3 regions of the Streptomyces sp. L2 genome follow, and region 2 is predicted to be linked to each of the others. Evidence: riboswitches for the same ligand, from Rfam matches in the RefSeq annotation. Region 2 holds a riboswitch; each other region holds the start of a gene.
The links. A riboswitch is a leader RNA that binds a small molecule or an ion and turns the genes downstream of it on or off. The one in region 2 is predicted to bind thiamine pyrophosphate.
Positions count from the first base shown of each region.

Region 1: another riboswitch for thiamine pyrophosphate. It lies ahead of thiC (phosphomethylpyrimidine synthase ThiC); the one in region 2 lies ahead of thiO (glycine oxidase ThiO).
Region 3: another riboswitch for thiamine pyrophosphate. It lies ahead of DBP14_RS07755 (thiamine ABC transporter substrate-binding protein); the one in region 2 lies ahead of thiO (glycine oxidase ThiO).

Region 1 covers NZ_QBDT01000001.1:3,877,633-3,879,894, forward strand. The annotation lists gene DBP14_RS17105 (YibE/F family protein) at 1-1,021, opposite strand, end outside; TPP riboswitch at 1,102-1,279, shown strand; gene thiC (phosphomethylpyrimidine synthase ThiC) at 1,272-2,262, shown strand, end outside.
Region 2 covers NZ_QBDT01000001.1:5,911,040-5,913,301, forward strand. The annotation lists gene thiO (glycine oxidase ThiO) at 1-1,011, opposite strand, end outside; TPP riboswitch at 1,009-1,120, opposite strand; gene DBP14_RS26415 (FAD-dependent oxidoreductase) at 1,409-2,262, shown strand, end outside.
Region 3 covers NZ_QBDT01000001.1:1,889,605-1,891,866, reverse strand. The annotation lists gene rlmN (23S rRNA (adenine(2503)-C(2))-methyltransferase RlmN) at 1-965, shown strand, start outside; TPP riboswitch at 1,030-1,138, shown strand; gene DBP14_RS07755 (thiamine ABC transporter substrate-binding protein) at 1,218-2,262, shown strand, end outside.

The sequences.
Region 1 (2,262 bases), 2.0 Mb from region 2:
GCAACTCCCAGACGGCCGAGGTCTGGGTCACCGTCACGTCGTCCAGGACGCCGAGCGAGCCGATGATGACGCCGGCCAGCAGCAGGCCGCTCATGTCGATCGACGGGTACAGGCCGTGGATGAGGCCCGTGTTGTCGTCCGTGTTGCCGGTGAGCGCGGCCCAGCCGATGAAGAGGGAGCCGAGCACACCGATCAGCGTGAGGGAGACCAGGGTGCCGAGCACCGCGACCGACGTACGCGCCGACAAGCCGTGGCACATGTAGAGGGCGATCAGCATGATGGCGCTCGACCCGATGACCGCCACGAGCAGGGGGTTCGAGCCCTGCAGGATCGCGGGCAGGATGAACAGGGTCAGCACGAGGAAGCTCACGGCCAGCGCGACCAGCGCCATGACGCCCCGCATCCGGCCCACCACCACGACGGCCAGGGCGAAGACCCCGGCCAGCAGCGTCATGGGGAACTTGCGGTCGACGTCCGTGACCGAGTACTGCAGGTCCTTCGGTGCCGAGGGCTCGTAGGCGACGACGACCTTCTGGCCCTGGTGCAGTTGGCGTGGCTGGTCCGGCTGCACGATCTCGGTGAACGTGCGGCCTTTGTCCTTGCCGCTGTCGACGCGGACCGTCGCCTTCTTGCAGGTTCCCTTCGCGTGCTGAGACGCCGAGTCGCCACCGGTGGCGGGGTTGTCACCGGTCGGCGTGCCGCCGCCGGAGGCGTTCACCGACGCACAGCTGACCTCGGCCACTTTGGCGACCGTGGCCTGCTGCGTCTGGCGGTCGAAGCCGACGCCGGTGCGCTCGTGCGGCGGGGCGCCGCCCGGCCAGAGCACCACCAGGCCGACCACGACCGCCGCGGTGAACGGGATCAGGATCGCCGCGATGACCCTGCGCAGATGTGCCGAGACGGGAGCAGCGGGGCCGTGGCTGTGGCTGTGGCTGTGACCGTGCGCGTGGCCGTGTCCGTCGTGCTGCGCCGCGTGGCCGCCGCGAGGCGGTTCCGGGGGCGGTGGCGGGGACTGCTCCATCGTCGTCACCGACCGATCATCGCAAGAACGCTGGGGGCCCCCTGTTCACCGCGCCCGAAATGACGCTAGCGTGGGGGCACCTTTGCACACGCGGGAGCTCGGAGCACCGGGCTGAGAGGGCGCTGACCTCCGTACAGGCGATGTTTCACGTGGAACGACCGACGTTTCACGGGAAACACCGACCGACGGAAGCCGCTGCGTCGACCGCCGAACCTGTTACCGGGTAATGCCGGCGTAGGGAGTAGGTCTCATGACCAACAAGGACGCACGCACGCCTGCCTCCGCTCAGGACGAGAAGTCCCAGGAGGCCGGGAAGTCCATCGGCTGGCACAAGGCGTACGTCGAGGGTTCACGCCCCGACCTGCGCGTGCCGGTCCGCCAGGTGCACCTCACGAACGGGCAGTCGGTCACGCTGTACGACACGTCCGGCCCGTACACCGATCCTCTCCTCGACACCGATGTCCGCAGGGGCCTGCCGCCGCTGCGGGAGAACTGGATCATCGGGCGCGGCGACACCGAGGAGTACGCCGGCCGTCCCGTCCGCCCCGAGGACGACGGGATCAAGCACACCGCGCCGCGCGGCGGTCTGCGCAACCTCGACGCCGTCTTCCCCGGACGCCCGCGGCAGCCCCGGCGGGGCCGGAACGGCACGGCGGTCACCCAGCTCGCGTATGCGCGCCGCGGTGAGATCACGCCCGAGATGGAGTACGTGGCCATCCGGGAGAACGTCGCTCCCGAGGTGGTCCGGGAGGAGATCGCGGCGGGCCGGGCCGTGCTGCCGGCCAACGTCAACCACCCGGAGATCGAGCCGATGATCATCGGCAAGCGGTTCCTGGTGAAGGTCAACGCCAACATCGGCAACTCCGCCGTCACCTCGTCCATCGAGGAGGAGGTGGAGAAGATGACCTGGGCGACCCGCTGGGGCGCCGACACCGTCATGGACCTCTCCACCGGGCGTAACATCCACACCACCCGTGAATGGGTGCTGCGCAACTCCCCCGTGCCGATCGGTACCGTGCCGCTCTACCAGGCGCTGGAGAAGGTCGACGGTCGCGCCGAGGAGCTGACCTGGGAGATCTACAAGGACACGGTCATCGAGCAGGCCGAGCAGGGCGTGGACTACATGACGGTCCACGCGGGCGTGCGCCTGCCGTACGTGCCGCTGACGGCGAACCGCAAGACCGGCATCGTCTCCCGCGGCGGCTCGATCATGGCCGCGTGGTGCCTGGCCCACCACAAGG
Region 2 (2,262 bases):
CAGCAGCAGCCCGTCCAGGCCGCTCGGCCCGAGCAGCGGCGCGTTGTCGGGGGACGCGGGGCGCAGCCCGGCCCGGGTCTCGGTCAGCGGCAGTTCGGTGATCCCGGGCACCAGCTCATGGGCGTCGCGCAGCAGTTCGTACACCCCGCCGGCGGTCACCGTGGTGTCCCAGCCCAGTTCCTCGCTGGTGGCGCCGACGACCAGTTCGCCGTTCTCCCGGGGCACCAGGTAGACGTGGCTGCCGCGCACCACGGCCCGGACGGTACGGCTCAGGAAGGGCGCGAACCGCGGTGGCACGGTCAGGCGCAGCACCTGCCCCTTCACGGGCCGCACCGGCGGCAGCACGTCGTCGGGGACGCCGGGGAGCCGCCCGCTGAGGCTGCCGGCCGCGAGCACCACCTGTCCGGCGCGCAGCGCGGTGCCGTCCGCGGTGGTGACGCCGACGGCCCGCCCGCCGGCGAGGTCCAGCCGCTCGGCCCACACGCGGTGGAACACGACCCCGGCCTTCTCGCAGGCCGCGACCAGGGCCGTGGCCAGCCGCCGCGGATCGACCTGGTGGTCGCCGTCGACCCGCAGCCCGCCGCGCACCCCGGGTGCGAGCATCGGCTCCAGGCGCCGGCACTCCCGGCCCGACAGCCACACCGAGTCCAGCCCGGAGCGCTGCTGCAGGGCGTGCAGTTCGCGCAGGTGGGCGCGGTCGTCGGCGTCGAGGGCGACGGCGAGGGTGCCGCAGCGGCGGTGCCCCAGGTCGTGCCCGGTCAGCTCGGTCAGCTCGGCGGCGAAGCCGGGATAGCGCCGGGCGGACTCCAGGTTCAGGGCGAGCAGGGTCTCCTCGCCGTAGTGCAGTTCGGTGACCGCGGCCAGCATCCCGGCCGCGACGCGCGCGGCCCCGCCTCCCGGCTCGGGGTCCGCCACGGCCGTGGTGAGCCCGCGTTGCGCGGCCCGCCAGGCCGTGACCAGGCCGATGATCCCGCCCCCGATGACGAGGACGTCGGACGTACGTGACGACATGGGCGTCCAGCCCCTCCCTTCGCCGGCATGACCCGGATCAGGTTCGTACGGTCGGAGGCCGCCAGCCTCCCTCTCAGCCCGGTGCGTCCGGGCTCCCGCGAGTGCGTGTACGGGGGCCACCCTAGCGCCTCCGCTCCGGATCACGCCGGGCTAGGGCCTGTCCGGCGGATCATGCCGCAGACGCGGGGCTTGGCACGCGCATCTGCGGCGTTGTCGTCGGTTGCCGACGCTCCGCGTCGGCGCCCTCCTCCGCCTTGCAGCTGCACGCGCCAAGCCCCGCTCACCGGTGCTGATGAGGCCCGGCCGATTTCCTGCGACCTGATCCGCCGGACAGACCCTAGCCCTCCCCGGGCGGCCCCCGGTGACTGACGGCCTGTCAGTTGTTTATGGTGATCGGGTGACTGAGCAGACACGGGAAGAGGGCGGTTCGCCGGGGCGGCGCGTGGTCGTCGTGGGCGCCGGGATGGCCGGGGTGCAGACCGCGGTCGCGCTGCGGGAACAGGGCTTCACCGGCACCGTCACGGTCGTCGGCGCCGAGCCGCACCAGCCGTACGACCGGCCGCCGCTGTCCAAGGCCGTGCTGCTCGGCAAGGCCGAGGGGTCCGCCTTCGACGTCGACTTCGCGGCGCTCGACGTCGGCCTCCGGCTCGGCTGCGAGGTGCTCGGCTTCCGCCCCGCCGATCACGAGCTGGACACCGAGGCCGGTCCGGTGCCGTACGACGACCTGGTCCTCGCCACCGGTGCCGCACCGATCCTGCTGCCGGGCGCCGAGGGCGTGCCCGGCGTGCACCTGCTGCGCACCCTCGACGACGCCGAACGGCTGCGGCCGGTGCTCGCCCGGCAGCACGACATCGTGGTCGTCGGCGCCGGATGGATCGGCGCCGAGTTCGCCACCGCCGCCCGCCAGGCCGGGTGCGCGGTCACCGTCGTCGAGGCCGCCGACCGCCCCCTCGCGGGCGTGCTGCCCGCCGAGGTCGCCGCCCCGATGGCCGCCTGGTACGCCGACGCCGGCGCCGAACTGCGCACCCACGCGCGCGTGGCGCGCGTGGAACCCGGTGAGGTCGTGCTCGCCGACGGCTCCCGGCTGCCCGCGGGCGCCGTCGTCGTCGGCATCGGCGCCCGGCCCGCCACCGCCTGGCTGGCCGGTTCCGGCGTCGAGCTGGGCGCGCACGGGGAGGTCGTCGCCGACGACCACCTGCGCACCTCCGTGCCCGATGTGTACGCGGTCGGCGACTGCGCCTCCTTCCCGTC
Region 3 (2,262 bases), 4.0 Mb from region 2:
CGCAGCACTACTTCGCGCGGTACGCGCACGAGCCCGAGCAGTGGACGGACATCCCGGCCGGCTCCCGGGAGCGGCTGCGCGAGGCGCTGTTCCCGGAGCTGATGACCGTCGTACGGCATCTGTCCACCGACGAGGGGACGACGCGCAAGACGCTGTGGCGGCTGTTCGACGGCACGCTCGTGGAGTCGGTGCTGATGCGCTACCCGGACCGGGTGACGATGTGCATCAGCTCGCAGGCGGGCTGCGGGATGAACTGCCCGTTCTGCGCCACCGGCCAGGCCGGTCTGGACCGGAACCTGTCCACCGCGGAGATCGTCCACCAGATCGTGGACGGCATGCGGGCGCTCCGCGACGGTGACGTGCCCGGCGGACCGGCGCGGCTGTCCAACATCGTCTTCATGGGCATGGGCGAGCCGCTCGCCAACTACAAGCGCGTCGTGGGCGCGATCCGGGCGCTCACCGACCCCGCACCGGACGGGCTCGGGCTGTCCCAGCGCGGGATCACCGTGTCGACCGTCGGCCTGGTCCCGGCCATCCACCGGTTCGCCGACGAGGGCCTGAAGTGCCGGCTCGCGATCTCCCTGCACGCCCCCGACGACGAGCTGCGCGACACCCTCGTGCCGGTGAACACCCGGTGGAAGGTGCGCGAGGTGCTGGACGCCGGTTTCGAGTACGTCGAGAAGTCCGGGCGCCGGCTGTCCATCGAGTACGCCCTCATCCGGGACATCAACGACCAGGCCTGGCGGGGTGACCGGCTCGGCCGGCTGCTCCGGGGCAAACCGGTGCACGTCAACCTGATCCCGCTGAACCCGACGCCGGGCTCGAAGTGGACCGCGTCCCGGCCGGAGGACGAGAAGGCGTTCGTCGAGGCGATCGCCGCCCATGGTGTGCCGGTGACGATCCGGGACACCCGGGGACAGGAGATCGACGGGGCCTGTGGCCAGCTCGCCGCGACCGAGCGATAATCTGGCCATGACAAACCGGCCAGAGTGATCCGGCCACGGCAATCCGGCCGTCTCATACATCTGCATATTCCGACAGGGGAGCGCCACAGCGCTGAGAGTGCGGCGGACAGGGCCGCAGACCCTCTGAACCTTGCCCAGGTCATTCTGGGTAGGAAGTTCGGTCATCACTCAAGCTGTTGCGCCCCGCCCGGGCCCCTCACGGAGCCCGGGCGGGGCCGCGTCTCTTCCTGGCCAACCCCAGGAGGACATCCAGTGCACCACAAGACCCTCGTGGCCGCGGCGGCCGGCCTCGGCCTGATCAGCCTGTCCGCGCTGACCGGCTGCGGCTCCGACGACAAGGCGTCGGCCGCCGACTCCAAGACCGTCACGCTCGTCAGCCACGACTCGTGGGCCGTCTCCAAGAACGTGCTCAAGGACTTCGAGAAGCAGTCCGGGTACAAGGTCCGCGTCCTGAAGGACGGCGACGCCGGCCAGGCCGTCAACAAGGCCATCCTGACCAAGGACAACCCGCAGGGCGACGTCTTCTTCGGCGTCGACAACACCCTGCTCTCCCGCGCCCTCGACAACGGCCTGTTCCAGCCGTACACCGCCAAGGGCCTCGGCACCGTCGGCTCCGCCTACCAGCTCGACGCCGACAAGCACCGGGTCACCCCCATCGACTACGGCGACATCTGCGTCAACTACGACAAGGCCTACTTCAGCAAGCACAAGCTGGCCCCGCCGCAGACCTTCGCCGACCTGGCCAAGCCCGCGTACAAGAACCTCCTCGTCACCGAGAACGCCGCCACCTCCTCGCCCGGCCTCGGCTTCCTGCTCGGCAGCGCCGCCCAGTTCGGCGACCAGGGCTGGCAGGACTACTGGAAGAAGCTCAAGGCCAACGGCGTCAAGGTCGTCGACGGCTGGGAGCAGGCCTACGACCAGGAGTTCTCCGGCTCCTCCGGCGGCAAGAAGGCCGGCGGTGACCGGCCGCTGGTCGTGTCGTACGCCTCCTCCCCGCCCGCCGAGGTGATCTACGCCAAGAAGCGGCCCAGCACCGCCCCCACCGGCGTCGCCACCGGCACCTGCTTCCGGCAGATCGAGTTCGCGGGGCTGCTCAGCAACGCCAAGAACACCCAGGGCGGCAAGGCGTTCATCGACTTCCTGCTCACCAAGGAGTTCCAGCAGGACATGCCGCTGAACATGTTCGTCTACCCGGTGGTGAAGGGCGCCCAGGTCCCGGCCGACTTCACCAAGTACGGTCCGGCCGCGAAGCACCCCGAGACCATGCCGCCCGCCAAGATCGCCGCCAACCGCGACC